4 regions of the Kocuria sp. ICS0012 genome follow, and region 4 is predicted to be linked to each of the others. Evidence: riboswitches for the same ligand, from Rfam matches in the RefSeq annotation. Region 4 holds a riboswitch; each other region holds the start of a gene.
The links. Region 4 has a riboswitch for S-adenosylmethionine ahead of A5728_RS07855 (cobalamin-independent methionine synthase II family protein). Riboswitches for the same ligand answer to the same signal wherever they lie in the genome.
Positions count from the first base shown of each region.

Region 1: it holds a riboswitch for S-adenosylmethionine, as region 4 does, so the genes downstream of both, A5728_RS04950 (MetQ/NlpA family ABC transporter substrate-binding protein) here and A5728_RS07855 (cobalamin-independent methionine synthase II family protein) in region 4, are expected to answer to the same signal.
Region 2: it holds a riboswitch for S-adenosylmethionine, as region 4 does, so the genes downstream of both, A5728_RS03105 (methylenetetrahydrofolate reductase) here and A5728_RS07855 (cobalamin-independent methionine synthase II family protein) in region 4, are expected to answer to the same signal.
Region 3: it holds a riboswitch for S-adenosylmethionine, as region 4 does, so the genes downstream of both, A5728_RS10200 (bifunctional o-acetylhomoserine/o-acetylserine sulfhydrylase) here and A5728_RS07855 (cobalamin-independent methionine synthase II family protein) in region 4, are expected to answer to the same signal.

Region 1 is NZ_LZMM01000033.1:91,842-99,687, reverse strand. Features, by position in the region: gene A5728_RS04965 (cation acetate symporter) at 1-1,087, shown strand, start outside; gene A5728_RS04960 (GlsB/YeaQ/YmgE family stress response membrane protein) at 1,249-1,512, shown strand; gene dxr (1-deoxy-D-xylulose-5-phosphate reductoisomerase) at 1,675-2,934, shown strand; SAM riboswitch class IV at 2,988-3,102, shown strand; gene A5728_RS04950 (MetQ/NlpA family ABC transporter substrate-binding protein) at 3,198-4,082, shown strand; gene A5728_RS04945 (methionine ABC transporter ATP-binding protein) at 4,079-5,131, shown strand; gene A5728_RS04940 (methionine ABC transporter permease) at 5,131-5,787, shown strand; gene ispG (flavodoxin-dependent (E)-4-hydroxy-3-methylbut-2-enyl-diphosphate synthase) at 5,963-7,129, shown strand; gene A5728_RS04930 (GNAT family N-acetyltransferase) at 7,168-7,846, shown strand, end outside.
Region 2 is NZ_LZMM01000024.1:113,800-121,645, forward strand. Features, by position in the region: gene A5728_RS03085 (fructosamine kinase family protein) at 1-785, opposite strand, end outside; gene A5728_RS14415 (thermonuclease family protein) at 1,198-2,046, shown strand; gene A5728_RS14685 (hypothetical protein) at 2,170-2,445, opposite strand; gene A5728_RS14690 (thiamine pyrophosphate-binding protein) at 2,442-2,873, opposite strand; SAM riboswitch class IV at 3,045-3,161, shown strand; gene A5728_RS03105 (methylenetetrahydrofolate reductase) at 3,242-4,195, shown strand; gene metE (5-methyltetrahydropteroyltriglutamate--homocysteine S-methyltransferase) at 4,393-6,882, shown strand; gene A5728_RS03115 (aminotransferase class I/II-fold pyridoxal phosphate-dependent enzyme) at 6,955-7,846, shown strand, end outside.
Region 3 is NZ_LZMM01000061.1:45,348-53,193, forward strand. Features, by position in the region: gene A5728_RS10180 (FAD-binding oxidoreductase) at 1-137, shown strand, start outside; gene A5728_RS10185 (S9 family peptidase) at 116-2,458, opposite strand; gene A5728_RS10190 (CPBP family intramembrane glutamic endopeptidase) at 2,527-3,291, shown strand; gene A5728_RS10195 (VOC family protein) at 3,343-3,981, opposite strand; gene A5728_RS14530 (hypothetical protein) at 4,643-4,984, shown strand; SAM riboswitch class IV at 4,949-5,069, shown strand; gene A5728_RS10200 (bifunctional o-acetylhomoserine/o-acetylserine sulfhydrylase) at 5,146-6,534, shown strand; gene A5728_RS10205 (homoserine O-acetyltransferase) at 6,537-7,694, shown strand; gene A5728_RS10210 (SGNH/GDSL hydrolase family protein) at 7,751-7,846, opposite strand, start outside.
Region 4 is NZ_LZMM01000046.1:141,706-149,551, reverse strand. Features, by position in the region: gene A5728_RS07885 (DUF2243 domain-containing protein) at 1-46, opposite strand, end outside; gene A5728_RS07880 (acetyl-CoA C-acetyltransferase) at 189-1,379, opposite strand; gene A5728_RS07875 (CoA transferase subunit B) at 1,376-2,053, opposite strand; gene A5728_RS07870 (CoA transferase subunit A) at 2,037-2,849, opposite strand; gene A5728_RS07865 (IclR family transcriptional regulator) at 3,002-3,805, shown strand; partial or broken gene A5728_RS07860 (3-hydroxybutyrate dehydrogenase) at 4,018-4,766, opposite strand; SAM riboswitch class I at 5,017-5,103, shown strand; gene A5728_RS07855 (cobalamin-independent methionine synthase II family protein) at 5,118-6,329, shown strand; gene A5728_RS07850 (MFS transporter) at 6,681-7,846, shown strand, end outside.

The sequences.
Region 1 (7,846 bases), on a different contig from region 4:
GGGCGTCATCATGATCGTCTACGTGCTCGTGGGCGGCATGAAGGGCACCACATGGGTGCAAATCATCAAGGCGTGCCTGCTCGTATCCGGCGTCGCCGTGATGACCGTGTGGATCCTGGTCTTGTTCGGGTTCAATTTCTCGACCATGCTCGGCGCGGCCGTGGAGACGAACAACAACCCCGCGATGCTCGATCCCGGACTGAAGTACGGCGTGAGCGAGATCTCCAAGCTGGACTTCATCTCGCTGGGTCTGGCCCTCGTCCTGGGCGCCGCCGGCCTGCCGCACGTGCTCATGCGCTTCTATACGGTGCCCACCGCCAAGGAGGCCCGCAAGTCCGTGGTTTGGGCGATCACTCTGATCGGCCTGTTCTACCTCTTCACCCTGGTGCTCGGGTTCGGTGCGGCCGCGCTGATCGGTGCGGACCGGATCAAGGGCGCGCCTGGTGGTGTGAACTCGGCGGCTCCGTTGCTCGCGTACGAACTCGGCGGGTCCATCCTCATGGGTCTGATTGCGGCGGTCGCGTTCGCCACGATCCTCGCCGTGGTCGCCGGTCTGGCCATCACGGCCTCCGCGTCCTTCGCACACGACATCTACACGTCCGTGATCAAGAAGGGCACCTCGGACCCGCGTCAGGAACTGCGCGTGGCCAAGACCACCGTGGTGGTCATCGGCCTGATCTCGGTCGCCGGCGGCATTGGCGCGCAGGGTCAAAACGTGGCGTTCCTCGTGGCCCTCGCCTTCGCGGTGGCGGCCTCCGCCAATCTGCCCACCATCCTCTACTCGCTCTACTGGAAGCGCTTCACCACGCGCGGCGCGGTATTGTCCATGTACGGCGGGCTGATCATCTCCGTGGTGCTCATTATCTTCTCCCCGGTGATGTCCGGATCGGAGACCTCCATGATCCCCGGCGCGGACTTCGCGTTCTACCCGCTGTCCAACCCCGGCATCATCTCGATCCCGGCGTCCTTCCTGCTCGGTTTCCTGGGCTCGCTCAGCGAGCGCCGGCCGGAGGACCCGCGCAAGCAGTCCGAGATGGAAGTGCGTTCCCTCACGGGAGTGGGAGCGGAGAAGGCCGTCTCGCACTGACCTGGTTCACCGCCCCTTGACACGGCCGCCGTGTCCGGTTTCATCCGGACGCGGCGGCCCGTGTAGCGTTGATGTCTGGTACTACACTGTGAACCAGTTCGCTGACCACATGCGGTTGCGGAACACCGCAAACGCGCACAACGAGAACCAGAGGTGGAGAAATGGGCATCATTAGCTGGATCATCCTCGGTCTGATCGCCGGCGCGCTCGCCAAGCTGATCCTTCCGGGCAAGCAGGGTGGCGGGATCATCGTCACCATCATCCTCGGCATCGTGGGGGCCTTCCTGGGCGGCTGGCTGGGTAGCTTCATCCCCGGCCTGAGCGACGGGATCAACAGCTTCAGCATCGGCACGATCATCACGTCCGTGATCGGCGCGATCATCGTGCTGCTCATCTACGGCGCCGTCGTCGGCCGCCGTCGCTGAATCATCCGCGGGTCCTGAACGGGCCATCCGCACAAGGGCGTCACCTCCGGGTGGCGCCCTTGTCGTATCTCCCGTGTCGTGCGTCCGGAGTCGTGTGCTCGGTGCCGTGCGTGCGGGGTGCGGCGCTCACGCGATACTGGGGTCATGACTTCCTCCACCGGCATGACCCCCGATCTCGACTCCGCCACCCGGCAGGCCCCCCGGCGCCTCGTGATCCTGGGGTCCACGGGATCCATCGGGACGCAGGCGCTCGACGTCGTGTCCGAGGCCGCGGGGCTGCGCCGGCCCGTCTCGGATGCCACCCACGAGCCCTTCGAGGTCGTGGCGCTCGCCGCGGGCGCGGGTCACCTCGAGCTGCTCGCGCAGCAGGCCGTGACGTTCGGTGTCCGTGCGGTGGGCACGAGCGGTACGGCGGACGACGCCACCCGGTTGCGTGAGCTGATTGCGGACCGGTCACGCGCGGCGTCGTCGGCGGCACCCGAGGTCCTGTATGGGCCGGACGCTGCAACCCGGATCGCGCAGTGGGAGGGTTCGGACCTCGTGCTGAACGGGATCACCGGGAGCATCGGGCTCGCACCCACCCTGGCGGCGCTGGGAGCGGGTCGGCGGGTGGCGCTCGCGAACAAGGAGTCCCTGATCGCGGGCGGTCCGCTCGTGTTGCGCGCCGCGGCGGACACGGGCCTCCAGGACGCGCTGATCCCCGTGGACTCCGAACACTCGGCGATCGCCCAGGCCCTGCGCTCCGGGACGGCCTCCGAGGTGCGCCGGCTCGTGCTCACGGCGTCCGGCGGACCGTTCCGCGGCATGACGCGCGAGCAGCTCACGCGCGTGACACCCGAACAGGCCCTGCAGCACCCCACGTGGGACATGGGGGTCATGGTCACCACGAACTCCGCGACCATGGTCAACAAGGCACTGGAGGTGCTCGAGGCGAGCCTACTGTTCGACGTCCCCCTGGACCGGATCGACGTCACGGTGCATCCGCAATCGGTCGTGCACTCCATGGTGGAGTTCGTGGACGGATCCACCCTGGCGCAGGCGTCCCCGCCGGACATGCGCCTGCCCATCGCGCTCGGAATCGGCTGGCCCCACCGCGTGACCGGCGCCGCCGCGGGGTGCGACTGGACCCGGGCCGCACAGTGGACGTTCGAACCGCTCGATTCGCAGGCGTTCCCCGCCGTGGAGCTCATGAAGCACGCGGGTTCGCGCGGCGGGACGTGGCCCGCGGTGTTCAACGCCGCCAACGAGCAGGCCGTGCACGCGTTCCACCGCGGGGCGCTCGGCTTCATGCAGATCGTGGACATGGTCGAGCGTGTGCTGGAGGATCACGACGGCGTCACGCGGCCCACCCTCGAGGACGTCCTGGGGGCGGAGGAGTGGGCCCGGGCCCGCGCGGACGAACGTATCGCCGGGATGGCATAGGGCCCTTCCGGCGGTCGCCGGCCCATGGCAGGGCCGTGCTAAAATTCCGAGTGGATGACGAGATCCGGCGCGTAGCTCTGGCTGGCCGGACGGCAACCCTCTCCCGTAGCGGGGTGCCCCAGATGACCATCCGGTCGCGGTTGCAACAGATCACGGCAAGTGCGGTTCCCCGGAAATCAGCACGTACCCGTCCCTGTGCCCTCATCCAGGGGGGACTGTTCGCCCCGCGAGTCCCCGTCACAGACCCCTGGAAAGGCATGATCATGCGAACCAAGCGTTTGATTCCCGTCGTGTTGGCCACCACCCTGGGCCTCACCCTCACCGCGTGCGGCGGCGGCTCCGACAACTCGGACCCGGCCGCGGACGGCAAGATCACCGTCGGGATCGTGGGCTCGACCCCTGTGCAGGACGCGTTGAAGCAGGTCGCCGCGGACAACGACATCACGGTCGAGTACGTGGACTTCAGTGACTACAGCCAGCCGAACCCCGCTCTGAAGAGCGGTGACATCGACATGAACTGGTTCCAGCACATCGCGTACCTCGCCGATTACAACAACAACTCCGGGGACACCATCACTCCCGTGGGCTCCACGTCCATCTTCCCGCTGGGGCTGTACTCCAAGAGCGTGAAATCCGTGGGTGACTTCAAGCAGGGTGACGAGATCGCCGTGCCGAACGACTCGATCAACCTGTCCCGCGCCCTGAACCTCTTGCACCAGCAGGGTCTCGTGGAGTTCACCAAGGACACGATCGCCCCCACTGAGCAGGACATCGACACCGCCAAGTCCAAGGTCACGGTCCGCCCGGTGTCCGCCGAGCAGACCGTGCTGTCCATGGACTCCGTGGCCGCCTCCGTGGTCAACAACGACTTCCTGGACCGCGCGAACATCGATCCCAAGTCCGCGCTGGCTCAGGACGATCCCACCGCGGACAGTGCCAAGGTGTACGACAACCTCTTCGCCGCGACCGAGGCGAACGCGGACAACGAGACCCTGAAGAAGGTCGCGAGCTTCTATTACGACGACAAGGTCCAGGACGCGGAGAAGACCGAGACCAAGGGCACCGCGGTGCCCACCAAGGTGGACCAGCAGGAGCTCAAGGACTTGCTGGCCCGCTACTCGCAGGACCTCAAGGAGCAGACCAAGTGAGCCCGTCCGCCACGGCGGACACCCTGGTCAGTTTCCGGGACGTGAGCAAGGTCTTCGTCACGGGGTCCAAACGCCGCCCGCGCACCGTGACCGCGGTGGACTCCGTGGACCTGGACATCCGCCGCGGTGAGATCTTCGCGGTGATCGGCTACTCGGGGGCGGGCAAGTCCACCCTCGTGCGGCTGATCAACGGCCTGGAACCGATCTCGTCCGGGACGCTCGAGGTCGCCGGTAACCGTGTGGACGGGCGCAGCGAGTCCCAGCTGGCGCCCATCCGCCGCAAGATCGGGATGATCTTCCAGCAGTTCAACCTGTTCACGTCACGCACCGTGGCGGGCAACATCGAGTACCCGCTCAAGCGTGCCGGGTGGAAGCCCGAGGAACGCAAGGCGCGGGTCGCGGAACTGTTGGAGTTCGTGGGCTTGACCGAGCGCGCCGGGAACTACCCCGAGCAGCTCTCGGGTGGTCAGAAGCAGCGCGTGGGGATCGCCCGCGCGCTCGCGAGCAATCCCGAACTGCTGCTCGCGGACGAGTCCACCTCGGCGTTGGACCCGGAGACCACCCAGGAGGTCCTGGGTCTGCTCAAGCGCGTCAACCGTGAGCTGGGGATCACCATCGTGTTGATCACCCACGAGATGGACGTGGTGCGGGCCACCGCGGACCGCGTGGCCGTGATGGACAGCGGTCGGGTGGTGGAGACCGGGACCACCGCGGAGGTCTTCGCCCACCCGCGGGCGCAGACCACGCGCAAGTTCGTCTCCTCGGTCACGCGCACCGTGCCGCGCGCGGACGAGATCGAGAAGCTGCGCCGGGAACACCCCGGGCGGCTCGTGCTGGTGGACGTCACCGACCAGAACCGGATCGGGGACGTGCTCTCGGACGCCGCCCGTGACGGTGTCAGCTTCAACATTGCCTTCGGGGGGATCTCCATCCTGCAGTCACAGTCCTTCGGAACGCTCACGCTGTCCCTGACCGGTTCGGACGAGTCCGTGGACCGCGCCGTCGAGAGTCTGCGCGCCGTCACCACGGTGCGGGAGGTGAGTGAGTGATGGAGTGGTCTGCTCTGGGCCCGCAGTTGTTGGACGCAACCGGGCAGACGCTGTATATGGTCTCCGTGACCCTCGTGCTGGCCGGGCTCATCGGCCTGGCCGTGGGCATGGGGCTCTACGTGACCCGGCGGGGCAGCATCCTGGAGAACGGTCCACTGTTCACCGCGCTGAACCTCCTGGTGAACTTCGTGCGTCCCATCCCGTTCATCATCCTGCTGGCCGCCCTGGGTCAGGTCACGGAATCGGTCGTGGGCACGCGCCTGGGCCCCAACGCCGCGATCTTCACCATGACCATCGGCGCTACGTTCGCGGTGGCCCGCATCGTGGAGCAGAACCTCATGACGGTGGATCCCGGGGTGATCGAGGCCGCGCGGTCCATGGGGGTCTCGCGCTGGAAGATCATCACCACGGTGATCCTTCCGGAGGCGCTCGGCCCGCTCGTGCTGGGGTACACGTTCCTGGTCATCGGCATCACGGACATGTCCGCGATGGCCGGTGCGATCGGTGCCGGCGGTCTGGGTGACTTCGCGTTGCGCCTGGGCTACCAACGCTTCAACGACCAGGTCACGTGGGCCGCGGTGATCGTGATCATCATCCTGGTCCAGCTCGTACAGTTCTTCGGCAACTGGCTCGCGCGCAGGATCATGCGCCGCTGACGCTCACGCGCCCCGTACCATGGCGACGCCGCCCCCGGAACATTCCGGGGGCGGCGTCGTGTTTGGCGCATCACGTGCGGCTGTAGCACGTGGGAGGAGTGGGGCACAATGGACAGTGCAACATCGCGGGGCGCGCGTCACGGGCCCCGGACGCCACTTCCTTGGGAGGCAATTCGTGACCTCGGTCAATCTCGGTATGCCCGCCGCGCCCCAACCGGTGCTCTCGCCCCGGCGCAAGACCCGCCAGATCCAGGTGGGTGCGGTGGGTGTGGGGTCGGAGCACCCGATCAGCGTCCAGTCGATGACCACGACCCCCACCACGGACATCAACGCCACGCTGCAGCAGATCGCCGAGCTCAACGCCGCCGGTTGCGACATCGTGCGCGTGGCGTGCCCGTCCCAGGACGACGCCGACGCCCTGCCCATCATCGCCATGAAGTCCCCGATCCCGGTGATCGCGGACATCCACTTCCAGCCCAAGTACGTCTACGCCGCGATCGACGCCGGGTGCGCCGGTGTGCGCGTGAACCCGGGCAACATCCGCAAGTTCGACGACCAGATCGAGGGCATCTCCCGTGCGGCGGAGGCCGCGGGCGTGTCCATCCGGATCGGCGTGAACGCGGGCTCACTGGACAAGCGCCTGCTGCAGAAGTACGGCAAGGCCACCCCGGAGGCGCTCGTGGAGTCCGCCGTGTGGGAGGCCTCGCTGTTCGAGGAGCACGACTTCCACGACTTCAAGATCTCCGTCAAGCACAACGACCCCGTGACCATGGTGCGCGCCTACCAGTTGCTCGCCGAGCGCGGAGACTGGCCGCTGCACCTGGGTGTCACGGAGGCCGGCCCGGCCCTGCAGGGCACCGTCAAGTCCGCGACCGCCTTCGGCATCCTGCTCGGTCAGGGCATCGGGGACACCATCCGCGTGTCCCTGTCCGCGCCTCCGGTCGAAGAGGTCAAGGTGGGCAATCAGATCCTGCAGTCGCTTGGGCTGCGCCCGCGCAAGCTCGAGATCGTCTCGTGCCCCTCGTGCGGGCGCGCGCAGGTGGACGTCTACAAGCTCGCCGAGGAGGTCAACGAGGGCCTGGCCCACCTGACCGTGCCGCTGCGCGTGGCCGTGATGGGCTGCGTCGTCAACGGCCCGGGGGAAGCCCGCGAAGCGGACCTGGGCGTGGCCTCGGGCAACGGTAAGGGCCAGATCTTCGTGCGCGGTGAGGTCATCAAGACCGTTCCCGAGGACCAGATCGTGGAGACCCTGCTCGCCCAGGCCAATGAGATGGCCGAGAGCATGGAATTGGACGAGAACGGCCAGCCGGTCGAGGGCGCGCCGGTTGTGACCGCCGGGTGATCCTGCGCCGCGCCCCGCGGGTGCTCTCACCCGCCGCCGTGAACCAGTCGGCACTGGACCGCCTGCTGGCGCGGCACGCGGTGTCCGGGGTGTTCGTCGCGGCGCACGTGGCCCGGATCCGGGCCGCCCGCGGTCGGCGGCAGCCGCCCGTGATCGGTGTGGTGGACTCCTCCGGCGAGCTCGTGGGCGCGTGCTGGGCGGGAACCAACGTGGTCCCCGTGGTGCTCGACCAGACCGGGACGGACCTCGTCGCGGACGTCCTGGCCCGCGGCGGCCCCCGCTTCGCCTCGTTCTTCGGTCCCGCCGATCCCGTGCTCGGACTGTGGGAACGATTGCGGGACACGTGGCCCGAACCCTTCGACGTCCGTCCCGTGCAACCGCTGCTCGTGATGGACCGTGATCCCGCACCCGAGTTGTTCACGGGGCCCGCCCGCGATGTGCGATGGGCGCAGGACGAGGACTTCCCTCGCGTGCTGCCCGCGGCCGCGGCCATGTTCACCGAGGAAGTGGGGTACTCCCCCTTCACCACCGGGGCGGAGGGTTACCGCCAGCGAGTGCGCTCCCTCGTGCGCGATCGCAGGACCGCGGTGCTCACCGACGAGCACGGCACCGTGATCTTCAAGGCGGACATCGGGTCGCTGCACGGGTCCGTGTGCCAGATCCAGGGCGTGTGGGTGGACCCCGAGCACCGGGGGAGGGGACTGGCCGTGCCGTGTA
Region 2 (7,846 bases), on a different contig from region 4:
TGGTACCACGGCACCCGGTCGTGCCAGCCGTCCGCGAGGGGGTAGACGTCGTCGTACGCCGCGAAGCATTCCCGCCCGAAACCGCCGAAGAGCTGCATCATGGCCAGGTCGTACTCGCGGTGTCCGTAGAACGAGGACGGATCGATGAGCCAGTTCGTCCCGTTGCGATCGACCACGCGGTTGCCTGCCCACAGGTCACCGTGCAGCAGGCTCGGGGGCTCGGGAGGGCCCGCGAGTTCGTCCGCTCGCGGCGCCACGCGCGCCAGCAGGTCCGACGCCGCGGGGTCCAGGTGTCCCGCGTCGATCGCCGCGCGCAGTAACGGCTCGATGCGGCGGTGCAACAGGAAGTCGGCCCAGTCGTCCGTGGGCGTGAGATCCACCGGGAACGAGCCGATGCGTTCCGGCAGCTCCGCCGAGAGCCACCCGACGTGCGGGGCTCGCGCGCGGTGGATGGCCGCGAGACCGGCCCCCATGCTGCGTTCCGTGGCACGGTCCTGCCGTCCGGGACCCTCGTCGATCCACTCAAGCACCAGGGCCTCATCGCCCACGTGATGCACCCTGGGCACCCGCACCTCGGCGGGGGCGACGGCGCGCAGCGCCTCGAGTCCCGCCGCCTCCAACGCCAACACGCCCGCCGGGGCACCCGGCATGGTCTTGGCGAACAGGGGCCCGTCCGGGGTCTCGAGCCAGTAGGCGTGGGCGGTGTCCCCGCCGCTCAGGGGACGGGCATCGCTCACACGCAGGTCCGCGACGATCTCACCGGGAAGCTCATCGATGGTGGCCATGCGTCTTGTCTACACCATGCCGCACAGCGCACCACCCCGCGCCCACCCGCTACCCCGAGCGCACCCCCCGCCCGACACCTAGCTCCGCCTCACCCCCCTCTGCTTTTACTGAGCTAAAGCAGTCTTGAGGCACCCCCAGGTGCTTTTACTCCACTAGGCATCACGTGCCGCGACACGGATCGCCGATCCCTGCAGGGTGAACACCCTCTGGCACAATAACGTCGTTGCAAATGCACCGACATGATGCCGGGTGCTTCCTCCGAGACCCGGGACCGCGATGCCTGCCGAGACCATTCACCATCCTGCCCGCCGCCGGTGGGCCGCCGGTCCGAGAAGTCGCTGGGCCGCCGGTCCGAGAAGTCGCTGGGCCGCCGGTCCGAGGGCCCGTGCGAGCGCCGTCGTCCTGGCGAGCTTGTTCGCCCTGACCGCGTGCGGCGGCGCCGCAGAGTCCGCGCCCACCCCGGACGACTCGGTGGCCACGGTGGAACGCGTGGTGGACGGGGACACCCTGGACGCCACGATCGCGGGGAAGTCCACGCGGGTGCGGCTGCTGAACATCAATACCCCGGAGGTCGCGCGGGACGGTCAGCCCGGCGAGTGCCTCGCGGACGAGGCCACGGCCAAGCTTGAGGACCTCCTGCCCAAGGGAACCACGATCCACCTGGACTACGACGTGGAACGCACGGACCGCTACGGCCGCACCCTCGCACGAGTGACCCGCGACGACGACGGGTTGAACGCCAACCAGGCACTCGTCAAGGCGGGCCTGGCAACGCCCATGACCGTGGGCGCCAACAGCACGTACCGGCGAGAGATGGACAGCGCGTACAACGTGGCCCAGGCCATGCAGGTCGGTTTCTTCGACCCGAAGCAGGACTGCGCGCCGCCGGGGGAATCCGCATCCCCCGGCACCACAACTTCGAGCACCGCGAGCCCGAGCGCGACGCCGAGTCCCACCCCGTCCTCCACACCCACTCCCACGCCGACGCTCGAGGCGCCTCCCGCGGTCGTGGAGGACGAGGTCGCCGTGGGCGATCCGGCACCCCAGCCCAATCCCGCTCCGCAACCAAGCTACAACTACGACCCCGCCCCCGCGCAGCCCGCGGCACCTCAGCTACCGGCCGCGCCCCGGGTACCTGCTGCCCCGCAGCTGCCGGCGGCACCCCACGTGCCCCCGGCTCCCGAGAGTGATGGCGGCTATCCCGGTTACACCGGCCCCCGGTGCTACGAACCGGGAGGCAAGGTCTGGCACCCGTGCTGAGTCGCTGATGACACGCCAAGGCGCGCTCAACCGGTCGGTTGATCGGGTGGGCGTCCCTGCTTTTCGCCGCGCTTTCGTCACGCGGGTGCACCGGCGAGCCGCCGGATGCACGGCGGCCCGAACTCAGGGTTCCTGCGTGGACGACGTCGCTCCCGGCAGGTCCCAGGGTTCGTGACGACCGGGGTTGGCGGTCGCGCTGCGCAAGGGGGACGGCGTCGTCGTCGAAGCGGGTGCCTGCGAGGACGCGAACCCGCCCGCGGCCGGCGCCGCGGCTATCGAGCGCGAGACCCAGTTCTCGGGTCCCAACTCGGGCATCTTCATGTCCTGCACGTCGTGGGGCAGGATGACCACGGCAGGGCCCAGGTGCCCCCGTGCGGTGCGGAACGCGGTGTCGATCACGGCCTGTGACTGCGGGGCGAGACGGCGGCCTGGACGTACACCGCGACGTCGTCGAGCACCCGTTCCAGGTCGCTCTCCTGCTGCGTGAACGTCCCGAACGAGGGCAGTCCCTGCTGCCCGATGATCGCCACGACCGGCTGATTGTCTATCTCGGCGTCGTAAAGCCCGTTGAGCATGTGGAACGCACCCGGGGAGGACGTCGCGACGCACACGCCCACTTCCCCGCTGAACTTGCCGTAAGCGGTGGCCATGAGGGAGCAGATCTGCTCGTGGGTCGGGCGGATGTACTCCAGACCCTCGCTCTCGCGTGCGGCACGGTCCAGGGCGCCGTCGAACTCGCCGATGCCGTTCCCGGGGAAGCCGAAAACCCGCTGGACCCCCCAGTGCTTGAGGCGCTGGATCAGGAAATCGCTGACGGTCGTCACCATGTCTGCTGTCCGTTCCGGGGCGGTTCGTGCGCCGCGGCACGGGCCGGGGCACGTTCCTCAGTCCACCCCCAATCCGCCCGCTTGGGAAGACGAGCGCGGCGGGAGGCCGGCGGTTCCGTCATCGTTCGTGGGCCTCGTCACGGGGCTGTGCTACGCTTACTCGTAACAAAGGATCATGAGTCCCGGTGCGAAGCTCTGGCTAGCCGGGCGGCAACCCTCCAGCTGTAGTGGGGTGCCCCAGATGAGGATCCGGCCGCCGCGCAACCGCGTGGTCGGCAAGTACGGCGCTCGGAGCTCGTCCTCCGGCGTCCTAAGGCCGGAGGATTTTTTATATGCCCGCACCCCTCGCAGCGTCAGAACCCGCGCCCGTGACTGGCCCGCCCACGGGGACGTCCTGGCTGGTCCGGCGCCCGCGCCGCTCCACGCTCGTCTCGTTCGAAGTGTTCCCGCCGCGGCCCACCGCGGACCCGGACACTGTGTGGCGCAACATCGACGCCATGGCCCAGGCCGGGCCGGATTTCTTCTCCGTCACCCACGGTCACGCCGGCCATCACGGCGTCTCCCGCGAGGCGCTGCGCCACCTGCGCCGCACGACCAAGACCCCGGTCATGGCGCACTTCACGTGCGGTGGCACGGACCGCGCGGGTCTCGAGCGCGCCGTGGACCAGTTGCTGGACGACGGCGTTCGTGACCTCCTCGCGCTGCGCGGCGACCCGCCCCTGGGTACCGGGGCATGGCGGACCCCCGCGGGTGGCCTGGGCCGGGCCTCCCAACTGGTGGAGCTGATCCGGGACGTCGAACGACGTCGCTTCGGCACCGGGTTCCGCCCGGGTCAGCGACCGCTGTCCGTGTCGGTGGCGTGCTACCCGTCCCCCGCGCGTGGCCGCGACTTCGAGGCGGATCTCGCGTCCCTGTGGGACAAGCAGGAGGCCGGCGCGGACTACGCGATCACGCAGGTGCTCTACGAACCCGAGGACTACGCCACGTTCCTGGAACGCGCGCGCTCGGAGGGCATCCACATCCCCGTGGTCGCCGGGCTCATGCCGCTGAGCAACCCTCAAAGGTTGCAGCGCATGACCGAGATCACCGGGGTCCGGGTCCCGGAACGCCTCACCCGGTTCCTGCGCGCCGACACTCCTGAGGAACTGCGCCACCGAGGGGTCGCGGCCACCCTGTCCCTGATCGACGACCTCATGGATCTGGGCTGCGCCGGTTTCCACCTGTACACGTTCAACCGCCCCGAGGCGGCGCTGACCATCCTGGAGCACCTGCGGGTCCGGGATGCCGCACGCGAATACCGAGGCCGCAGCCCCGCGGCCTGACCGCCGCACCAGCCCCGACCGACCCGTGAACCGATCGTGTTGGCTTCGACCGCCACATCCGGGCAGGCCGAAAACCGTTCGTAGCGGCACCACCCACGCTGACGTTCCCCTTACCCCGCCGCGCCGGAGCACACCCGTTGCCGCGGCTCATCACACCCCCTAACCGCCATACCCCACACCAGCTCCGAGGAGTTCCCATGAGCACCCAGCCCGTCCCGTTCCCCGCCGCCACGATCCTGGGCTACCCCCGCATCGGCCCCGACCGCGAGCTCAAGCGCGCACTCGAGTCCTATTGGAAGGACCCGCAACAGCACCCCGCCACCACGGTGCTGGACACCCTCGCCCGGTTGCGTGAGCGCACCGCCACGCGATTGTCCGAACTCGGCCTCACCGCGGATCACGCTGTGCCGTCCGAGGGGTTCGCGGTAGACCACGTCCTGGACACGTCCCTGGCGCTGGGCGCGGTTCCCGCGCGGTTCATCGCGGACGGCTACGAGCCCGCCGCCCCGGACACGCCCCGCGGGATCGAGCTGATCACGGCGTTGTCCCGCGGCACCGATCGGTTGGAGCCGCTCGAGATGACCAAGTGGTTCGACACCAACTACCACTACTACGTACCCGAGATCGGCCCGGACACCCCGTTGCGTGCGAACCCCGAGAGCCTCGTGTCCCGCTACCGGACCACCCTCGGGACCACCGGGATCACCACCCGCCCGGTCCTCGTGGGCCCCGTGAGCCTGCTCTTGCTCTCACGCCCCGAGACCACCGATGCCGTCGCGAGTCACCCCCTGCAGCGCCTCGACGACGTCGTGGCCGAATACGCCGCGATCCTGCGAGCCCTGGCCGAGGCCGGCGTCGAATGGGTGCAACTCGACGAGCCGGCCCTCGCCGCGGACGGGTGGAGTGTGGAACGCACCGAACTCGTGGCCGCCCTCGAGAGCGCCTACACCCAACTCTCGAACGAGCAACAGCGCCCCGCGATCCTCGTGACCGTGGGCTACGGCGATGCCGGCGAGGACGCCCAGCTCGCCCTGGCCCACACGAACGTCGACGCCCTGGCCATCGACCTCGACCGCGGGGACGTCCCCGGCAAGAAGGCACTCGAGGCATGGGGCGAACGCCCCGTCGTGGGCGGCGTCGTGGGCGGGCGCACCGTGTGGCGCACCGACCTCGCGCGCGCCGTCGAGACCCTGGACCGGCTGCGCGCCGCGGCCCGCGGGCCGGTGGCCGTGGGCACCGCGACGCCGCTGCTGCATGTCCCGCACGACGTCGCCCGCGAGACCGCGCTGGATCCGGACGTCACCAGCTGGGTCGCGTTCGCTGACCAGAAGGTGACCGAGGTGGTCGGGCTCGCGCGCGGCGTCGAGCACGGCTGGGATGCCATCCGGGACACCCTGGACGAGGACGCCACGATCCGCGCGGCCCGCGCCGAGCACCCGGCAACTCACAAGGCCGAGATCCGCGAGCGCACCGCCGCGGTGCAGGACGCGGACCGCCAGCGCGCGGACGCCGAACAGCGCCGCGCTGCCCAGCGCGAACGTCTGCGCTTGCCCGTGCTGCCCACCACGACCATCGGATCCTTCCCGCAGACGCCGCAGATCCGCAAGACCCGGGCGGACCACCGCGCGGGGCGGATCACGGAGGCCGAGTACACGGACGCGATCCGCGCGGAGATCGCCCACACGGTGCGCGTCCAGGAGGAACTGGGGCTCGACGTCCTGGTGCACGGCGAACCCGAGCGCAACGACATGGTGCAGTACTTCGCGGAGGGGCTGGACGGTTTCGTGACCACGCAGCACGGCTGGGTGCAGTCCTATGGATCGCGCTGCACGCGCCCGTCGATCCTGTTCGGGGACGTCTCGCGCCCCGCGCCGATCACGGTGGACTGGACCTCGTACGCGGCGTCCCTGACCGAGCGCCCCGTCAAGGGCATGTTGACCGGGCCGGTCACGATCCTCGCGTGGTCCTTCGTGCGCGACGACGCTCCGGCCGCCGAGGTCGCCGACCAGGTCGCACTCGCCCTGCGGGACGAGATCGCGGATCTCGAACGCGCGGGAACGCCCGTGATCCAGGTGGACGAGCCCGCGCTGCGCGAGCTGCTGCCGCTGCGGGCGGCCGAGCGCCCGGCGTACCTCGAGTGGTCCGTGGGGGCGTTCCGCCTGGCCACGGGCGGGGCGGCCACGGACACCCAGATCCACACCCACCTGTGCTATTCGGAGTTCGAGACCGTCCTGGACGCGATCGACGCCCTGGACGCGGACGTCACCACGCTCGAGGCGTCCCGCTCCGGTTCGGGCATCGTGACCGGGCTCGCGGCATCCGACTTCCCTCGGGACGTGGGTCCCGGCGTGTGGGACATCCACTCGCCCCGGGTCCCCACGTTCGAGGAGGTCGCGGGGCGCATCCGCCACGCGGCGCACGAGATCGGCGCCGAGCGCGTGTGGGTTAACCCCGACTGCGGGTTGAAGACCCGCGGCTGGCCCGAGACCGAGGCCGCACTGGACCGGCTGGTCGCCGCGGCGGTCACCGTGCGCGCGGAACTCTCCGCCGACGACGCCGCTCGGACGGCCGGCGCGCCCGCAGGTGCACCGGCGAACGTGGACCCGAACGACGCGACGACCGTGTCCGGGAGCGTCACTGTCGCCGCGTCCTCGACCCCTGCCGCGGATACTCCGGCGCAGCGCTGATTCCCGTAGGAAACGTCCACCCGGTGGCCGCCGCCGCGCGGCGCCCGGGTGGACCGAGGAAGGAAGAAGACCATGACCGCAGCCACCCCCGCTCCGCTGGGCACACCCATCGTCCGGCCCATCCACCACAGTGCCGCGTACGCGTTCAAGACCCTGGCCGACGCCCGCGAGGTCTTCGCCCAGCGCGCGAGCGGTTTCACCTACGCCCGCACGGGTAATCCGAACGTCGCGGCGCTCGAGGCCGAGGTCGCGCGGCTGGAGGGAGGGGAATGCGCGGTCGCGACGTCGTCGGGACAAGCCGCGGTGAGCCTCGCTTTGCTCACGTTGACCGGGCCCGCGAAGGACGCGCACGTCGTCGTCTCCTCGCGGATCTACGGCGGGACGGTGGACCTGCTCACGGACACCCTCGCGGACACGGGCCTGGAGGTCACGTTCGCGGATCCCCGCGAACCGCAGCAGTGGGAGGATGCCCTGCGCCCCGGCACGCGCGTGTTCTTCCTCGAATCCGTGGCCAATCCGCTCACGGAACTGCCCGAACTCGAGGCGATCGCGGAGATCGCGCACCGCAACGGTGTGGTCGTGATCGTGGACAACACCGTGGCCACGCCGCACCTCTACACTCCCGGGCGCCACGGTGCGGACCTCGTGGTGCACTCGGCCACCAAGTACCTCTCGGGACACGGCGGGCCCCTGGGCGGTGTGCTCGTGGACACCGGGTCCTTCGACCCCACCGAGGACCCCGAACGGTGGCCGTGGCTGACCCGCAAGCACCACCGCTGGGGGGACCGTTCCCCCGTGGAGGTCTTCGGTGCCCGGCGTGCGCTGCTGGGTGTGGCCCGGTGCAAGTACCTCAACGACCTGGGCCCGTGCATGGGCGCGACCACGGCCCACGAGATCCTGCAGGGCATCACGACCCTGGGTGTGCGCGTGGAACGCCAGTCCGCCACGGCGGAGCGACTCGCCC
Region 3 (7,846 bases), on a different contig from region 4:
TCCAGACGAGTTCGGCACTCGCCAGGGCTGCCGCGGAACTGGTGCTGCGCGGTGAGGTGGGGGACTGGCTCAGCCCCGCCACTCGCGATGCTCTGGCCCCGGACGGCTCACCCGATCAGTCCGCGACCCCCAGGTAGCGCGCGAGCCACGCGTACTCCCAGGCCGTGTCCTTCCACTGCGAATAGCGCCCGGACGCGCCACCGTGGCCGCCCGCCATCTCACAGCGCAGCACCACGGTCTCCGGGTGCCGGGCACGAGTGCGCAGGGCGGCGACCCACTTGGCCGGTTCCACGTACAGCACGCGGGTGTCGTTGAGGCTCGTGACCGCCAGGACGGGCGGGTAGTCCGCGTCCCGGAGGTTCTCGTAGGGGGAGTACGAACGCATGTACTCGTAGACCTCGGCCGAGTCCACGGGGTTGCCCCACTCCTCCCACTCGAGGGCGGTGAGCGGCAGCTCGGGCATGAGCATGGACGTCAGCGGGTCCACGAACGGGACCGCCGCGAGCGCCGCACAGTACAGCTCGGGCGCGAGGTTGAGCACGGCTCCCACGAGCAGGCCGCCGGCCGAGCCACCCATCACGGCGATCCGCTGGGCGTCCACGTCCGGGCGGGTGGCGAGGTGGCGGGTGACGGCCACGTAGTCGGTGAACGTGTTGGTCTTGGTGTCCTTCTTACCGTTCTCGTACCACCCGCGGCCGAGTTCGCCACCGCCGCGCACGTGCGCGACCGCCCAGATCACGCCCCGGTCCAGCAGCGACAACCGGGACACGGAGAAGCCGGGGTCCGTGCTGATCTCGTAGGACCCGTAGGCGTACTGGAGTACGGGTGCGGGGCGGGTGGGGTCCAGGTCCGCGCGGCGCACGATGCTCACGGGGATCCGGGTCCCGTCCTCGGTCACGGCCCAGTCCCGTTCCACGGTGTAGTCCTGGCTGTGGTACCCGCCCAGTACGGTGGCCTCGCGCCGAAGGACGGGCTCGCCCACGCCGTACTCGTTCGTCCCGGACTCGCCGGGTTCGGCCGTGGGGATGTCGTAGACGCGCGGCGGAGTCACGAAGGACGTGTAGGACACCCGCACCACGGGGTTCTCGTACTCCGCGGAGAGCACGCCACTCGTGTAGAGCTCCTCGTCGAACGCGGCCTCGGCCCCGTCCAGCAGCGACGACGACGCCGCACCGGCCGCCGCGCTGGGCGCCGCGGCGTCGTCCGACTCCGCAAGGCGTCCTGAGCCCGTGTCCGATGTCGAGGGCACGGCCTCGCGTGGGCCCCCAACGATCTCGTCCACCGCGCGGCGCGGGATCAGGCGGACCCGGGGCGTGGTGTCCGCGCGCAGGGCCACGACCAGGTGGGTGGCGGTGGGAACACAGGACTCGATCCGCACGTCCTCCGACGCCGGGATGACATCCGTGAGCTCGAGGTCCGCGAGGGCACGGCCCGCGTGCCCGAGCGGCATGAGGCTCACCCGGCCGTTGGGGGCGTGCGCGTCGTGGGTCAGGAGCACGTAGTCCTGGCCGGCCACCGTGAGGGGTTCCACCTCGTAGAGCACCCGGTCCTCGCGCGAGATCATGACGCGCCAGGGCAGGGAAGCCGGCCCAGCGGCGTCGTCGGACGCATCGGCGACCGGCTCATCCGTGGGGGAGCCGGTCAGCTCGGTCAACGGCAGGATCCGGTACTCGCTGTACTCCGAGCAGGACGAGGACAGCATGAGCCACTGCTTGTCCGCGGAGAGCTCGGCCCCGAGCCACAGACCGGGGTCGTCCTCCTGGAACAGCAGCTCGTCGGAGGAGGCATCCCGGCCGATGACGTGCCGGTACACGCGCCACGGCCGCCAGGACTCGTCCACGACGATGTAGATCAGCTGGGAGGCGTCCGGTGTGAGGAACGCGCCGTACGAGGTCTGCTCGATCCGGTCCGCGAGCAGTTGTCCCGTGGCGAGATCCTTGACCTGGATCGTGAACCGTTCGTCACCTGCGGTGTCCTCGGACCAGGCCAACCTGGAGCCGTCCTCCGACACGCTGAAGGCGCCCAGCGCGTAGAAGTCGTGCTCCTGGGATGCGGCGTTAGCGTCCAGGAGGGTCTGTTCGCCGTCCAGTGCGGTGCCCGGTTCCACGGTGGGCGGTGTCCACTGCGCGGGGTCGGTGACCGGGACGCGGCAGAAGATCTCGTGGGCGCCGCCCTCGACCGTGCGCGTGAAGTACCACCAGTCCCCGCGACGCGACGGCACGGACAGGTCCGTCTCGAGCGTGCGGTCCTTGATCTCCCCGTAGATCCGCTCGCGCAGGGGCGCCAGATCCTCGGTCGTGGCCTCCGCGTAGGCGTTCTCGGCGTCCAGGTGCGAGCGCACCTCGGGGGAGTCCTTGTCCCGGAGCCACTCGTAGGGATCGGCGAAGGTGTGCCGGTGGAACGTGCGTTCTACCGGGCGGCTCGGGGCCACGGGATAGGACGGCTGCTCGGAAGTCATGCCCACAGTCTAGGGGCGGGTGGGGATGCGCAGACGTGGTCCCGCTCGCGAGCGGCCACAATGGTCCCGTGCAGACTCCCACCCCTTCGCAGTGCGCTATGTCGCGCACCGACACGTGGCTTCAGATCGTCCTGGTGCTCGGCGTGTCCCTCGGAGCGTCCGCGGTTTACGCCGTGCTGGATCTGGCCGAGGTGCTCATGCGGTCCTCGCTGGCCGACACCACGACGACGCTCAACCGGCCCCTGAGCAGCGTCCCCCTGATCGACGCGTTGCGCCAGCTCACGGGCATCGGCTTCGCGCTCGTCCCCGTGCTGCTGGCCCTGTACCTCATGGCCGGGGTGGCGCGGGGGATCCCCGGCGTGCTGTGCAGGATCGGGGTGGATGGGCGCAGACCCGCGTGGGACACGCTGTGGGGAATGGGCCTGTTCGCGGTGATGGGCGGCGGCACCCTGGTGCTCTATCAGGTGGGCCGGTCCCTGGGGATCACCGCGCAGATCACCACATCCACCATGGAGCAGACCTGGTGGGCGGTTTCTTTGCTCGTGCTCTCCGCGCTGCGCCACTCGATCGTGGAAGAGATGATCGTGGTGGCGTTCCTGTGCGAGCGCTTGCGATCCCTCGGATGGTCGTGGTGGCTCGTGGCGGTGGCCTCCGCGGTGGTGCGGGCCAGCTATCACCTGTACCAGGGGTTCGGACCCACGCTCGGGAACCTGGTCATGGGACTCGTGTTCGTGTGGCTCTACCGCCGCGGCGGTCGACTCATGCCGCTGCTGATCGCCCACGCTCTCCTGGACACCGTGGGCTTCCTGGCCCCGCAACTGCTCGCGGGCTGATGCCGGAGACCGGGCGGAGCGGCGTCGTCGGCCGCACCGAAGGGAACCAGATCAAATGGTGACGGTGCCGTCCGGGGTGTCGAACGAGACGGCCATGACCCCGGGGGTGCCGTTGGGGGCGCACCAGGTGACGTCCAGCGAGCCCAGGACGTCCTCCACGGGACCGCCGAGCCACTCCGTGACGCGGTCGGGGGAGCCGGCGATCTCCATCCCGCTCAACCGGACGTCCGTGATCCGCGCCTGGGACGGGTGCATCTCGTCCTCGGAATCGAAGTGCACCATGAACGGCAACTGCGGGTCGGAGATCAAACCCTTCACGCCGATCTGATGCCATTCGAGCTGCCGACCGTCGGGGAACAACCGGCCACCGGGCACGGAGGGGCGGCCCAGCTTGGCCTCGAAGGGCGCGAGGTCGGGGACCTCTACGACCCAGCCGAGCCAGCCGCCGCCGGCGTCGGAACGGGCACGGACGGCCTGACCGAACGGCGCCTTCTCCGCGGCGGGGTGCTCGAGCACCGTGACGACCTCCACGTACTGGTGGTCGGTGAGCGGCAGGATCATGTTCCGGGTGCCGAAACGGGGGTGCACACCGCCCTTGACCGGTTCGATCCCCAACCGGTTCGCGATGCGTTCGGTGGTGGCCTCGAGGCCGTCGGGCTGAGCCGCGAAGGAAACGTGATCCAAGTTCATGACGCCATGGTGGCACCGGCCACACGGGCCACCAAATCGAGCGCGAGCCCGGCGAGTGTGTGACCTGCGCCGCCCGGTCCGGTGGGCAGGGCCGGCTCTCCGCACCTCCCGAGACCTGGCATCGGGACGGCTGATCCGGGCGGGGACTGTGTTGGTCCAGGTCCACGAGACGCGCGTCTCAAAGGCTGGAGTTCGCAGCATCAGCCGGGGAGTCTCCGACCGAACCCTCGCTATATGACCTGAGACCGATATCGATCCCGATCACTACGAGGTGGTTCCCGTGTCCGCAAATGCCGTCGGTTTCACACTCCTGATCCTCCGAGTCGCCCTGCTCCTGGGGAAGTTCGTGCGCGTCAAGGTGGGTTGGGTCCAGAGCCTGTTCCGCAGCGACGAGTACTACTCCGCTGGCACTATGACCAGCTGCCCGTCCTCCGTGGAACCGTTCTCCCTGCACATGTCCATCGCGGCCGTGGCTGGCGGCGTTCACCATCCTGGCGGTGGTCGGCATCGCGTTCAACGTGGCCATTTTCCTGTGGTTGGCACCCCACATCATCGGTCGCTACTGGCTCGCGCGCGGTATCGGTGACTACCACCCGTCCATGGGGGTGACCGCCACCGGGCTGATCCTCATGCGCGTGGTGGACCCGGAGGCCAAGACCCGGTGTTCGAGGCGTTCGGTTACAAGCAGCTGGTGTTCGAACCGTTCTTCGGGGGCGGGTTGGTCACGGTGCTGGCCATCCCCGTCATCTACCTGACCGGCGTGCGGCCGTTGTTCTTCGTGATGCTCGCGGTGTTCGTGATCGCGGTGCTCACGGGTCTGTTCTACGTCCATCCACATGAGATGAAGGACCGGGAACTGCACACCCGGGAGATGGAACAGCAGGAACGAGCGGCCACTGACCCCGAGCCCGCTCGCAGCGTCCCCGGCTTGACTCCCGCCCCGCCGGGTTCGGACAATGAGGTAATAGGTCACGAGAGTCAGCGCGAAGCCCCAGCTAGCTGACCGGCAACCCTCCCTTCCGCGGTGGGGTGCCCTGGGTGAGGACCTGGCCGTGGCGTCGACCGACGTCGTGCGGCAAGCGCGGGTCATTGGTGCCCGGTCACAGCACGGGCACCGTGCGGATCGCCACCGGACCCCTGATCCTTCCGAGAAGGAGTACGGCCATGAGCACCGCTCCCACCCCCGACAATCCCCAGGGCTGGTCGTTCGAGACCCGACAGATCCACGCGGGCCAGAACCCCGACCCTGTGACCGGGTCGCGCGCCCTGCCGATCCACCAGACCACGTCCTTCGTGTTCCCGGACGCCCGCACGGCGGCGGCCCGGTTCGCGCTCGAGGAGATGGGTCCCATCTACTCGCGCCTGACCAACCCCACCACGGAGGTCGTGGAGAACCGGGTCGCGTCCCTCGAGGGCGGCGTGGGGGCCCTGATGGTCTCCTCCGGGCAGGCCGCGGCCACGCTCGCGATCCTCAACCTGGGCGGCGCCGGAACCCACGTGGTGGCCAGCCCGTCCCTGTACGGCGGGTCGTACAACCTGCTCAAGCACACGCTGCCGCGCATGGGCGTGGAGACCACGTTCGTCTCGGACCCGGACAATCCCGCGCAGTGGCGGGACGCGGTGCGCGAGAACACCGTGGCGTTCTTCGGTGAATCCATCCCGAACCCCCGCAACGACGTGCTCGACATCGAGACGATCGCCGGGATCGCCCACGAGGCGGGTGTCCCGCTCATCGTGGACAACACGATCGCCACGCCCTACCTGGTGCGGCCCATCGAGTGGGGCGCGGACATCGTGCTGCACTCGGCCACCAAGTTCCTGGGCGGCCACGGCACGGCGATCGGCGGGTTCATCGTGGACACCGGAGCGTTCGACTACTCGCGGGACCCCGAGCGCTTCCCCGGTTTCAACCAGCCGGACGAGACGTACAACGGGCTCGTCTACGCCCGCGATCTCGGTGCGGACGGGGCCTTCGGCGTCAACCTCTCGTACATCCTCAAAGCGCGTGTGCAGTTGCTGCGCGATCTGGGGACCTCGATCTCTCCGTTCAACGCGTTCTTGATCGAGCAGGGCATCGAGACGCTGTCGTTGCGCATGGAACGTCACGTGGCCAACGCGCAGAAGGTCGCCGAGTGGCTCGAGGCCCGCCCCGAGGTGCGCTCGGTGTCCTACGCCGGTCTCGAGTCCTCGCGCTGGCACGACCGCGCCCTGAAGTACGCGCCCAAGGGTGCCGGGTCGGTGCTCGGTTTCGTGCTCGACGGCGGCCGGGACGCCGGTGTCGCGTTCGTGGACGCCCTGAGCCTGCACTCCAACGTGGCGAACATCGGCGACGTGCGCTCGCTCGTGATTCACCCCGCCTCCACGACGCACGCCCAGCTCAAGGACGAGGAGCAGCTCGCGGCCGGCGTGGAACCGGGATTCGTGCGGCTGTCCGTGGGTGTCGAGGGCATCGACGACATCCTCGCGGACCTCGAGTCCGGATTCGCCGCGGTGGGTGCGCGCGGCGACGCTGCCGGCGACGCGGCGTCGTCGGCGGAGGACACGGGGAACTGACCATGACGGTCGTGGGCAACGGGCCGCGCACGCGGCGCGACGGCGTCGTACGGCGGGCCGAACTCGGCGAGCTCGTGCTCGAGTCCCGGTTCCGGCTGCCGGACGTGCACCTCGCGTACGAGACGTGGGGCGAGCTCGCGGCGGACGGTTCCAACGCGGTGCTGATCGAGCACGCGCTCACGGGTGACACGCACGTGGCGCGCGGTGGTGCGGGGCATGAGGACGCCGCGAGCGCTCCCGAGGGCGCGGCCGCCGCGGCGGACGGTTGGTGGGACGGACTCGTGGGCCCGGGTGCCGCGATCGACACGGACCGCTACTTCGTGGTGTGCGCCAACATCCTGGGTGGGTGCTACGGCAGCACGGGACCCGCGAGCCCCGCACCGGACGGCGTCCCGTGGGGCTCGCGTTTCCCGCGCGTGACCGTGCGGGACTCGGTGACCGCGGAGGCCCTGCTCGCTCGGGCGCTCGGAGTCTCCCGGTGGCGGCTCGTGATCGGCGGGTCCATGGGCGGGGCGCGCGCCCTCGAGTGGGCCGTGTCCCACCCGGATCGGGTGGCCGCGTGCGCCGTGATCGCGGCCAACGCGCGCGTGGGTGCCGAGCAGCTCGCGTGGGGACAGGCACAGTCGCTCGCGATCCGCCAGGACCCGAACTTCCGGGGCGGCGACTACTACGCGGGCGAGTACCCGGAGGCGGGTCTGGGGCTCGCGCGGCGGATCGCGCACATCACCTATCGCAGCGCGCACGAGCTGGAGACGCGCTTCGGCCGCGACCCCCAACCCCGTGAGGACCCCGAGGCCACCCACGTCGCGGACCGCGGTCGGTACCAGGTGGAGAGCTACCTGGACCACCAGGCGTCCAAACTCGCGGGCCGCTTCGACGCGAACTCGTACCTGAGTGTCAACGAGACCTTGATGTCGCACGACGTCGCTCGGGGCCGCGGCGAGCTACGGGACGTCCTCGCCCGCACCCGGTGCGAGTGGCTCGTGGCCGCGGTGGACTCCGATCGGTTGTTCTTCCCCTCGGAATCCGCCGAACTCGTGGCTGCGCTGCCGGGGGAGCAGGAGCTGCACACGATCACGTCCCCGAGCGGGCACGACGGGTTCCTGATCGAGACTCCGCAGGTGGGCATGTTGCTGCGGGAGACCGTGCTGCGGGACTGAGCAGGGAGCCCTGACGGGCCGGCCTGGCCGGGGAGACCCAGTGGGCCCGGGCCGGCTCAGCCCTCCCGGTCCTCGCCGGGAATGCCCTCGCCCGCACCGGGGATCGTGGTGCGCCCGAACGAAGGGCGCTTGGCGGTGATGTTGTCCCCGGA
Region 4 (7,846 bases):
GGCCCTCCAACGATGTCGAGTCCGGTGTGGATGCCGTGTGCGCCATAGTTCCTCCTGAATCCATTCGATCAACCCGGCCGCCCGCCCCCGGGGACCACACGGGCCGGTCAGCCGGCTCGAGCCGGGCCGCCCCTGGTGCGGGTCACGCCCGCCCCGGGTCCGGGACGGGCGTGACCCACCTGCAAGGCTCAACGGCTCAACAACAACGCCTCACCCTGACCGCCGCCACCGCACAGGGACACGGCGGCCTTGCCGGAGCCACGCCGCGCCAGTTCCAAAGCGGCATGCAGCGCGATCCGCGCGCCCGAGGCCCCCACGGGGTGGCCCAGGGCGATCGCACCACCGTGGATGTTGACCTTCTCGGGGTCCACGCCCAGGTCGCGCACCGACTGCACGGCCACGGCCGCGAACGCCTCGTTGATCTCGATGAAGTCCAGATCCTCCAGGGTCCAGTCGGACCGCGAGAGCGCGTGCTCGATGGCCCGGGAGGGCTGGGAGTGCAGGGAGGTATCCGGACCGGCCACCTGACCGGGTTTGCCCACCACGGCGAGCCACTCGAGTCCGTGCTCCTCCGCGTAGCCGCGCGTGGTCAGCACGAGGGCCGCAGCGCCGTCGGAAATGGGGGACGAGTTGCCCGCGGTGATGGCGCCGTCCTTCGTGAAGGCGGGGCGCAGCTTGCCGAGGCCCTCCGCGGTGGAATCCGGGCGCACGCCCTGGTCCTCTGACACCGTGATCGGATCGCCCTTGCGCTGGGGCACCTCGATGGGCGCGATCTCGTCCGCGAAGATCCCGTCCTGCTGGGCCTTGCCCGCGAGCTGGTGGCTGCGCGCGGCCACCGCGTCCTGCTCGGCGCGGTCGATCTGACGCTCGCCGTTGCCGGACTCGGTGAGCTCACCCATGGGCACGCCCTTCTCGACGTCCACGAGCCCGTCGTGGGCGAGCGAGTCCGCGAGCCGCATGTCCCCGTAGGACTTGCCCTTGCGGGCGCCCAGGGCCAGGTGCGGCGCGTTGGTCATGGATTCCATCCCGCCGGCCACGACGACGTCCGCCTCACCCAGGCGCAGCATTCGCGCCGCTTCCGTGACGGCCACCAGACCGGACAGGCACACCTTGTTCAGGGCCGCCGCCGGGACGGTCTTGGGCAGTCCGGCCTTCACCGCGGCCTGCTTGGCCGGGTTCTGCCCGGTGCCCGCCTGCACCACGTTGCCCATGTAGACGTAGTCCACGTCCTCGGGGGAGACCCCCGCGCGCTGCACGGCGTGCTTGATCGCGTGCGCGCCCAGGTCCACGGCGCTCAGGTCCGCGAGCGCGCCCAGCAATTTGCCCTGGGGTGTGCGTGCTCCGTTGACGATCACCACGTCATTGGCGTTCTCTGTCATTTCTCCTCCTGTACGGGCACGGAGTCCGGGGTGACGTCCACGAGCTCAACCCGGTATTCGGCCTCGGTCTTGGCTGCTACTTCTTCTTCGGTCACACCCGGGGCGAGGGTCCGCAACACCAGCCCGTGTTCCTCCACGTCGAAGACGCACAGGTCGGTGATGATACGGTCCACGACCCCGACACCGGTCAGGGGCAGATCGCACTCCCGCTTGAGCTTGGCGGAGCCGTCCTTGGCGACGTGTTCCGTCAAGACCAGCACACGAGGTGCTCCGGTCACAAGGTCCATGGCCCCGCCCATTCCCTTGACCATCTTGCCGGGAATCATCCAGTTGGCCAGGTCGCCGCGCTGCGAGACCTGCATGGCCCCCAGGATCGCCATCTTCACGTGTCCACCGCGGATCATCGCGAAGGACATCGCGGAGTCGAAGATCGCGGCCCCCGGCTGCAGGGTGATCGTCTGCTTCCCGGCGTTGATCAGGTCCGGGTCCTCGTCCCCCTCGTACGGGAACGGGCCCATGCCCAGCGCCCCGTTCTCGGTCTGCAGCACCACGCTCACGCCCTCGGGCAGGTTGTTCGCCACGAGGGTCGGGATCCCGATGCCCAGGTTCACGTAGTCGCCGTCATGCAGTTCCGACGCCGCGATGGCCGCCATCTCATCACGCGTCCAACTCATGCCACCGTTCCTTCCGCTCCGCCGTTGCCCGCGCCCCGGGCGGCACCACCGCCGGTCCGCACGTCCGTTCCGCCCTCCGACGACGACGCCGCGCCGCGGGCCTCGGTCGCGTGGTGCGCTGCTCGATCTCCTTGGGCGCCCCCGAGTACTGCACCACGTGCTGCACGAAGACCCCGGGGGTCACGATGTGGTCCGGGTCCAGCTCACCCGGGGCCACGACCTCCTCGACCTCCGCGAACGTGATCCGCGCGGCCGTGGCGCACACCGGGTTGAAGTTGCGCGAGGTCCTCCGGTAGATCAGGTTGCCGTCCGTGTCCCCTCGCCACGCGTGCACCAGGGCGATGTCCGCGACGATCCCGCGTTCCAGGATGTAGGTGCACCCGTCGAACTCCGCGGTGGGCTTCCCCTCCGCCACGCGCGTGCCCACACCGGTGGCGGTGTAGAACGCGGGGATCCCCGCACCGCCCGCGCGCAGCCGTTCGGCGAGCGTGCCCTGCGGGTTGAACTCGACCTCGAGCTCACCCTCCAGGTACTGGCGGGCGAACTCCTTGTTCTCCCCCACGTACGAGGACAGCACCTTACTCACCTGCTTGTTCTCCAGCAGCAGACCGAGCCCTTTGCCGTCCACGCCCATGTTGTTGGACACCACGGTCAGGTCCTTGGCTCCGTTGTCGCGGACCGCTTCGATGAGGTCCCGCGGGATCCCGGACAGTCCGAAACCGCCCACCGCCACGGTCATCCCGTCCCGCAGCGTCTCGGCGAGCAACTCGGCCACGTTGTCCCTGAGTTTGGACATGGTCACCCCTCCAGTGCGTGATCTGCCTCTCAGGCTAGAAAGTGACCACATCTTGGTCAATGCTTCACCCGTAATCGTCGGTGAAGGGATCACAATCTGAAAAACTGTCGCTAGTCTGTCCATATTGTGAACGTCCCGACGCAGGAGCGTGTATGACCCCGCAGAAATCCCGGAACCCGCAGTCCTCCCCGCAGGGCACGCAGGTGGTCTCCCGGATCGCCGCGATCCTGCAGGCCGTGGCATCCGGGGAGTCAGCCGGATCCACCGCGGCCATCGCCCACCGCACGGGGCTGACCCGGCCCACCGCGCACCGATTGCTCGCAGCGCTCGCCGCCGAGGGGTTCGTGGACCGCACGGAGGACGGCAACTGGGCCCTGGGTCCCGAACTGCACATCCTGGGCACGGTGGCCGCCCAACGTTATCCCGCCCAGGACCTCGCGACCCCGTGCCTGCAGCGGCTCGCCGAGGCCACGGGCGAGTCCGCGTTCTTCTCCGCTCGCCGCGGCAACGAGGTCATCTGCCTGGCCCGGGTGGAGGGGGCGTTCCCGGTGCGCTCGCACGTGCTCTACGAGGGCCTGCGGTTGCCCCTGGGCGTGGCCTCCGCGGGACTCGCGATCCTCGGTCACCTACCCCCGGACCAATTGGAGACCGCCCTCGCGGACACCCGGGAGGAGCGGACGCGCCTCGGTCCACAGCACGACGACGCTCACGTCCGCCGCCTCGTCGCCCAGGTCCGGGAGGACGGCTGGTCCCTGAACCCCGGACGTATTGTGGAGGGCTCGTGGGGCATGGCGGCCGCGGTGTTCGACGCGACCGGCCAACCCCGCTACGCACTCTCCCTGACGGGGATCGAACCCCGGTTCACCGCGGAACGCAGACCCCGCCTCGGGGCGGCTTTGCTGGACCAGGCCCACAGGCTCTCCACGGCGCTGCGCGCGGGGGCCACGACCGTGTGAACCGGACGCAGCGGCGTCGTCCCGTACCGTCAGACCCCGCGTTCTCGCACCCCGGAACATCTGTGTCCCGATACCGCATGCGTTGTGCGACTGCGGGTGTTTTTTCGGGACGCAGATGTTCGGGCCCTTGGCCGGAGAGGGGCCGTGGAACGCGGGCCATTGCCTCGACACCGAACGGCAGCGAGGGTGGACGCGGCGACGTCGCCCCGCACTCAGAACGCCGTCCAGCCACCGTCCATCGTGTAGGACGCACCCGTGACCATGCCCGCGGACGGGCCGGCCAGGAACGCGATGAGCTCGCCAACCTCCTCGGGTTCCACGAGGCGCTTGATCGCGGACTCGGTGAGCATGATCTTCTCGATCACCTGGTCCTCGGGGATCCTGTGGGTCGCGGCCTGGTCCTTGATCTGCTTGTCCACGAGCGGGGTGTGCACGTAGCTGGGGTTGACGCAGTTGCTGGTCACACCGTGCTCAGCGCCCTCCAGGGCCACGGTCTTGGACAGCCCTTCGAGCCCATGCTTGGCCGTGACGTACGCGGATTTGTACGCGGACGCGCGCAGACCGTGGATGGAGGAGACGTTGATGATCCGGCCCCATCCGCGCTCGTACATGTGCGGCAGTGCGGCACGGATCAGCAGGAACGGAGCCTCGAGCATGAGCGTGAGGATGCGGTGGAAGTCCGCGGGGTCGAAGTCCTGCACGGGGGCCACCTTTTGGATCCCCGCGTTGTTGACCAGGATGTCCACGTCCAGGCTCAGTTCGGCGAGCGCGGCGGTATCCGAGAGGTCCACGACCCAGGCTTCCCGCCCACCTCGGAGGCCGTCGTCTGAGCGGCTTCTTCATTGATATCCGCGACGACCACGTGGGCGCCGCGGTCCGCGAACGCCTGCACGGCGGCGCGGCCGATCCCGCTGGCCCCACCGGTGACCAGGGCCTTCTTCCCCCCGAGTGATTGCTCCATGACAGCCTCTTTGCGCGTGGACGGTTCTCCTACCGCGTCACGCTACGCCCCGAGGGCCGCCGGGTCACGATCCGGAACGGACCACCCCGGACCAGCTACGAGTCACGGCCCGCACCGGAGTCCGCCGGGTCACGGAAGCCCCGGTGACCCCAGCCCGAGGGGCCGGGGCAGGAGGAACCCGGGGAGCGGCGTCGTCGTCCGACACGCCACAACTGGCGTCCACTCCTCGCGATGCTGTTGGATGGAGCAGTACCCATCCAGAGCGGCCGAGAGATCTGGCTCGTGGAAGCCGCAGCAACCGGGGTGACACCGGTGCTAACGCCAGGACCGATGGAAAGGAACAGCACAGCCATGCCCTTGAACACCGATCGCATCCAGACCACCCACGTGGGCTCCCTGCCTCGCACGCCCGAGCTGCTGAAGGCCAACAACCGTTTCCAGGCGGGCGAGATCGACCTCTCCCAGCTGGGCGAGGCGCTCGACGAAGGCGTCGCAGAGATCGTGCGCACCCAGCGCGAGATCGGCATCGACATCGTCAACGACGGCGAGTACGGCCACACCACGTCCGGCGCCGTGGACTACGGGGCCTGGTGGAACTACTCGTTCCACCGCCTGGGCGGGCTGACCCCCACGGACGAGGACCGGTGGAACGAGGGCGAGAAGCACCGTTCCAGCCCGGGACACATCGTGCTCACGAGCTTCCCCGACCGCCGCGACCGGGAGCGCTTCCGGGACGCCTATGAGGACCCCACAGCGGGCGTGCTCGTGCACCGCAACACGGTCTCCCAGCCCAAGATCACGGGCCCGCTGACCTACACGGGTCAGGAGGCTGTGGCCGGGGACATCCGCCGCGTGAAGGACGCGATGGCCCTGAACGGTGCCACGCAGGGCTTCGTCGCGGCACTGTCCCCCGGCTCCTGCGCGCGCGTGAAGAACGAGTACTACGCCACGGACGAGGAACTGGTCTACGCGTGCGCGGACGTGATGCGCGAGGAGTACAAGGCCATCGTAGACGCCGGACTGACCGTGCAGATCGACGACCCCTCGATCGCCGAGTCCTGGGACCAGATCAACCCCGAGCCCACCGTGGAGGACTACCTGGCCTTCACCCAGCTGCGCGTGGACGCGCTGAACTACGCACTGCGCGACCTCCCCGAGGAGCAGATCCGCTTCCACCTGTGCTGGGGTTCGTGGCACGGCCCGCACACCACGGACCTCGAGTTCAAGTACCTCGTGGACCTCATGCTCACCATCCGCGCGCAGGGCTACAGCTTCGAGGCGTCCAGCCCGCGCCACGGCCACGAGTGGAAGGTCTGGAAGGACCACCAGCTGCCCGAGGGCAAGGTGGTCTACCCCGGTTTCGTCTCGCACTCGACCAACGTGGTGGAGCACCCCGAGCTCGTGGCGGACCGGATCGAGCAGTACGCGTCCGTGGTGGGCAAGGAGAACGTGATCGCCTCTACGGACTGCGGTCTGGGCGGGCGGTTGCACCCGCAGATCGCGCTGGCCAAGCTCGAGTCCCTCGTGGAGGGTGCGCGGATCGCGTCCGAGCGCCTGTTCTGATCAGGCCGCGCGGCTGGTCCTGCAGCTTTTAGTCCCACCGCGTCGCTGACCGTTCCGGTTCCCCGATCTTCCCGGACGACGCCGCCCGCCCCCTTCCGCTGCGCCCGCACCTTCCACGGTGCGGCACGGCGGGAGGGGGCGTTGCCGTGTCATGAACGCGTCACAACGGCCGACATGCTGCCCGCCCGGGTGAACGGCCCGGGAAAAATATACGATTTAGTACACGAAACGTGTGGTGCGCTTCACATTCTTTCGTACACTTATTTCGAGGCCAATCGGTCGGTTATTCCCCTGATCCACCCCGCCACTGGCACCCCACGGACCCCGCGTCCGCCGATCCTGGAGACCCACATGGCATCCACCACCTCAGCGCCCGCTCAGCCGGCGCACACCATGACCCGAGAAGAGCGCAAGGTCCTTGCGGGCACCCTCGTGGGCACCACCATCGAGTGGTACGACTTCTTCATCTATGCGCAGGCGGCCGCCTTCATCCTGGCCACCCACTTCTTCAACCCGGCGGGCGAGCAGAACGCCACGCTGGGACAGATCGTCGCCTGGGCGTCCCTGGGCATCAGCTTCCTCTTCCGTCCCCTGGGTGCGATCGTGGCCGGTCACATCGGTGACAAGTACGGGCGCAAGATCACCCTGGTCATGACCCTCTTCGGGATGGGCGCGGCCACCACGCTGATCGGCCTGCTGCCCACGTACGAGCAGATCGGTATCGCGGCCCCCATCATCCTGCTGGTCCTGCGTATCCTGCAGGGCTTCTCCGCCGGTGGTGAGTGGGGTGGTGCGGCCCTGATGTCCGTGGAGCACGCGCCCGCGAACAAGCGCGGCTTCTTCGGCGCCTACCCCCAGATCGGTGTGCCCCTGGGCGTGCTGATGGCCACCCTGTTCATGTTCGGTCTGAGCACCATCCTGACCCCCGAGCAGTTCGAGGCCTGGGGCTGGCGCGTTCCGTTCCTGTTCTCCATCGTGCTGATCTTCGTGGGTTGGCTGATCCGCCGCTCCGTGGACGAGTCCCCCGTGTTCCTGGAGATGCGCCAGCGCGCCAAGGAGTCCTCCGCTCCCCTGGACCAGCTGTTCCGGACCAACTCCCCGCAGGTCATCCTGGCCGCGCTGATCTTCGCCGCGAACAACGCCGCGGGCTACCTGGTCATCGCGTTCTTCGCGTCCTACGGCACCAAGACCCTGGGGATGTCCCGCCCCGAGACGCTGATCGCCACCCTCGTGGGCGGCGTCGGGTGGCTCATCTTCACGATGTTCGGCGGGTGGATCTCGGACAAGATCGGGCGCAAGCTCACGTTCCAGATCGGCTACGGCATCATCATCCTGTGGGCCATCCCCATGTGGTGGATGCTCAACACGGCGTCCCTGCCCCTGTTCGCGGCCGCGATCTTCATCCTGACGATCGGTCTGGGTCCGTCCTACGGTCCGCAGTCCGCCATGTACGCCGAGATGTTCCCGGCCCGCGTCCGCTACTCCGGTGTCTCGATCGGTTACGCCCTGGGGTCGAT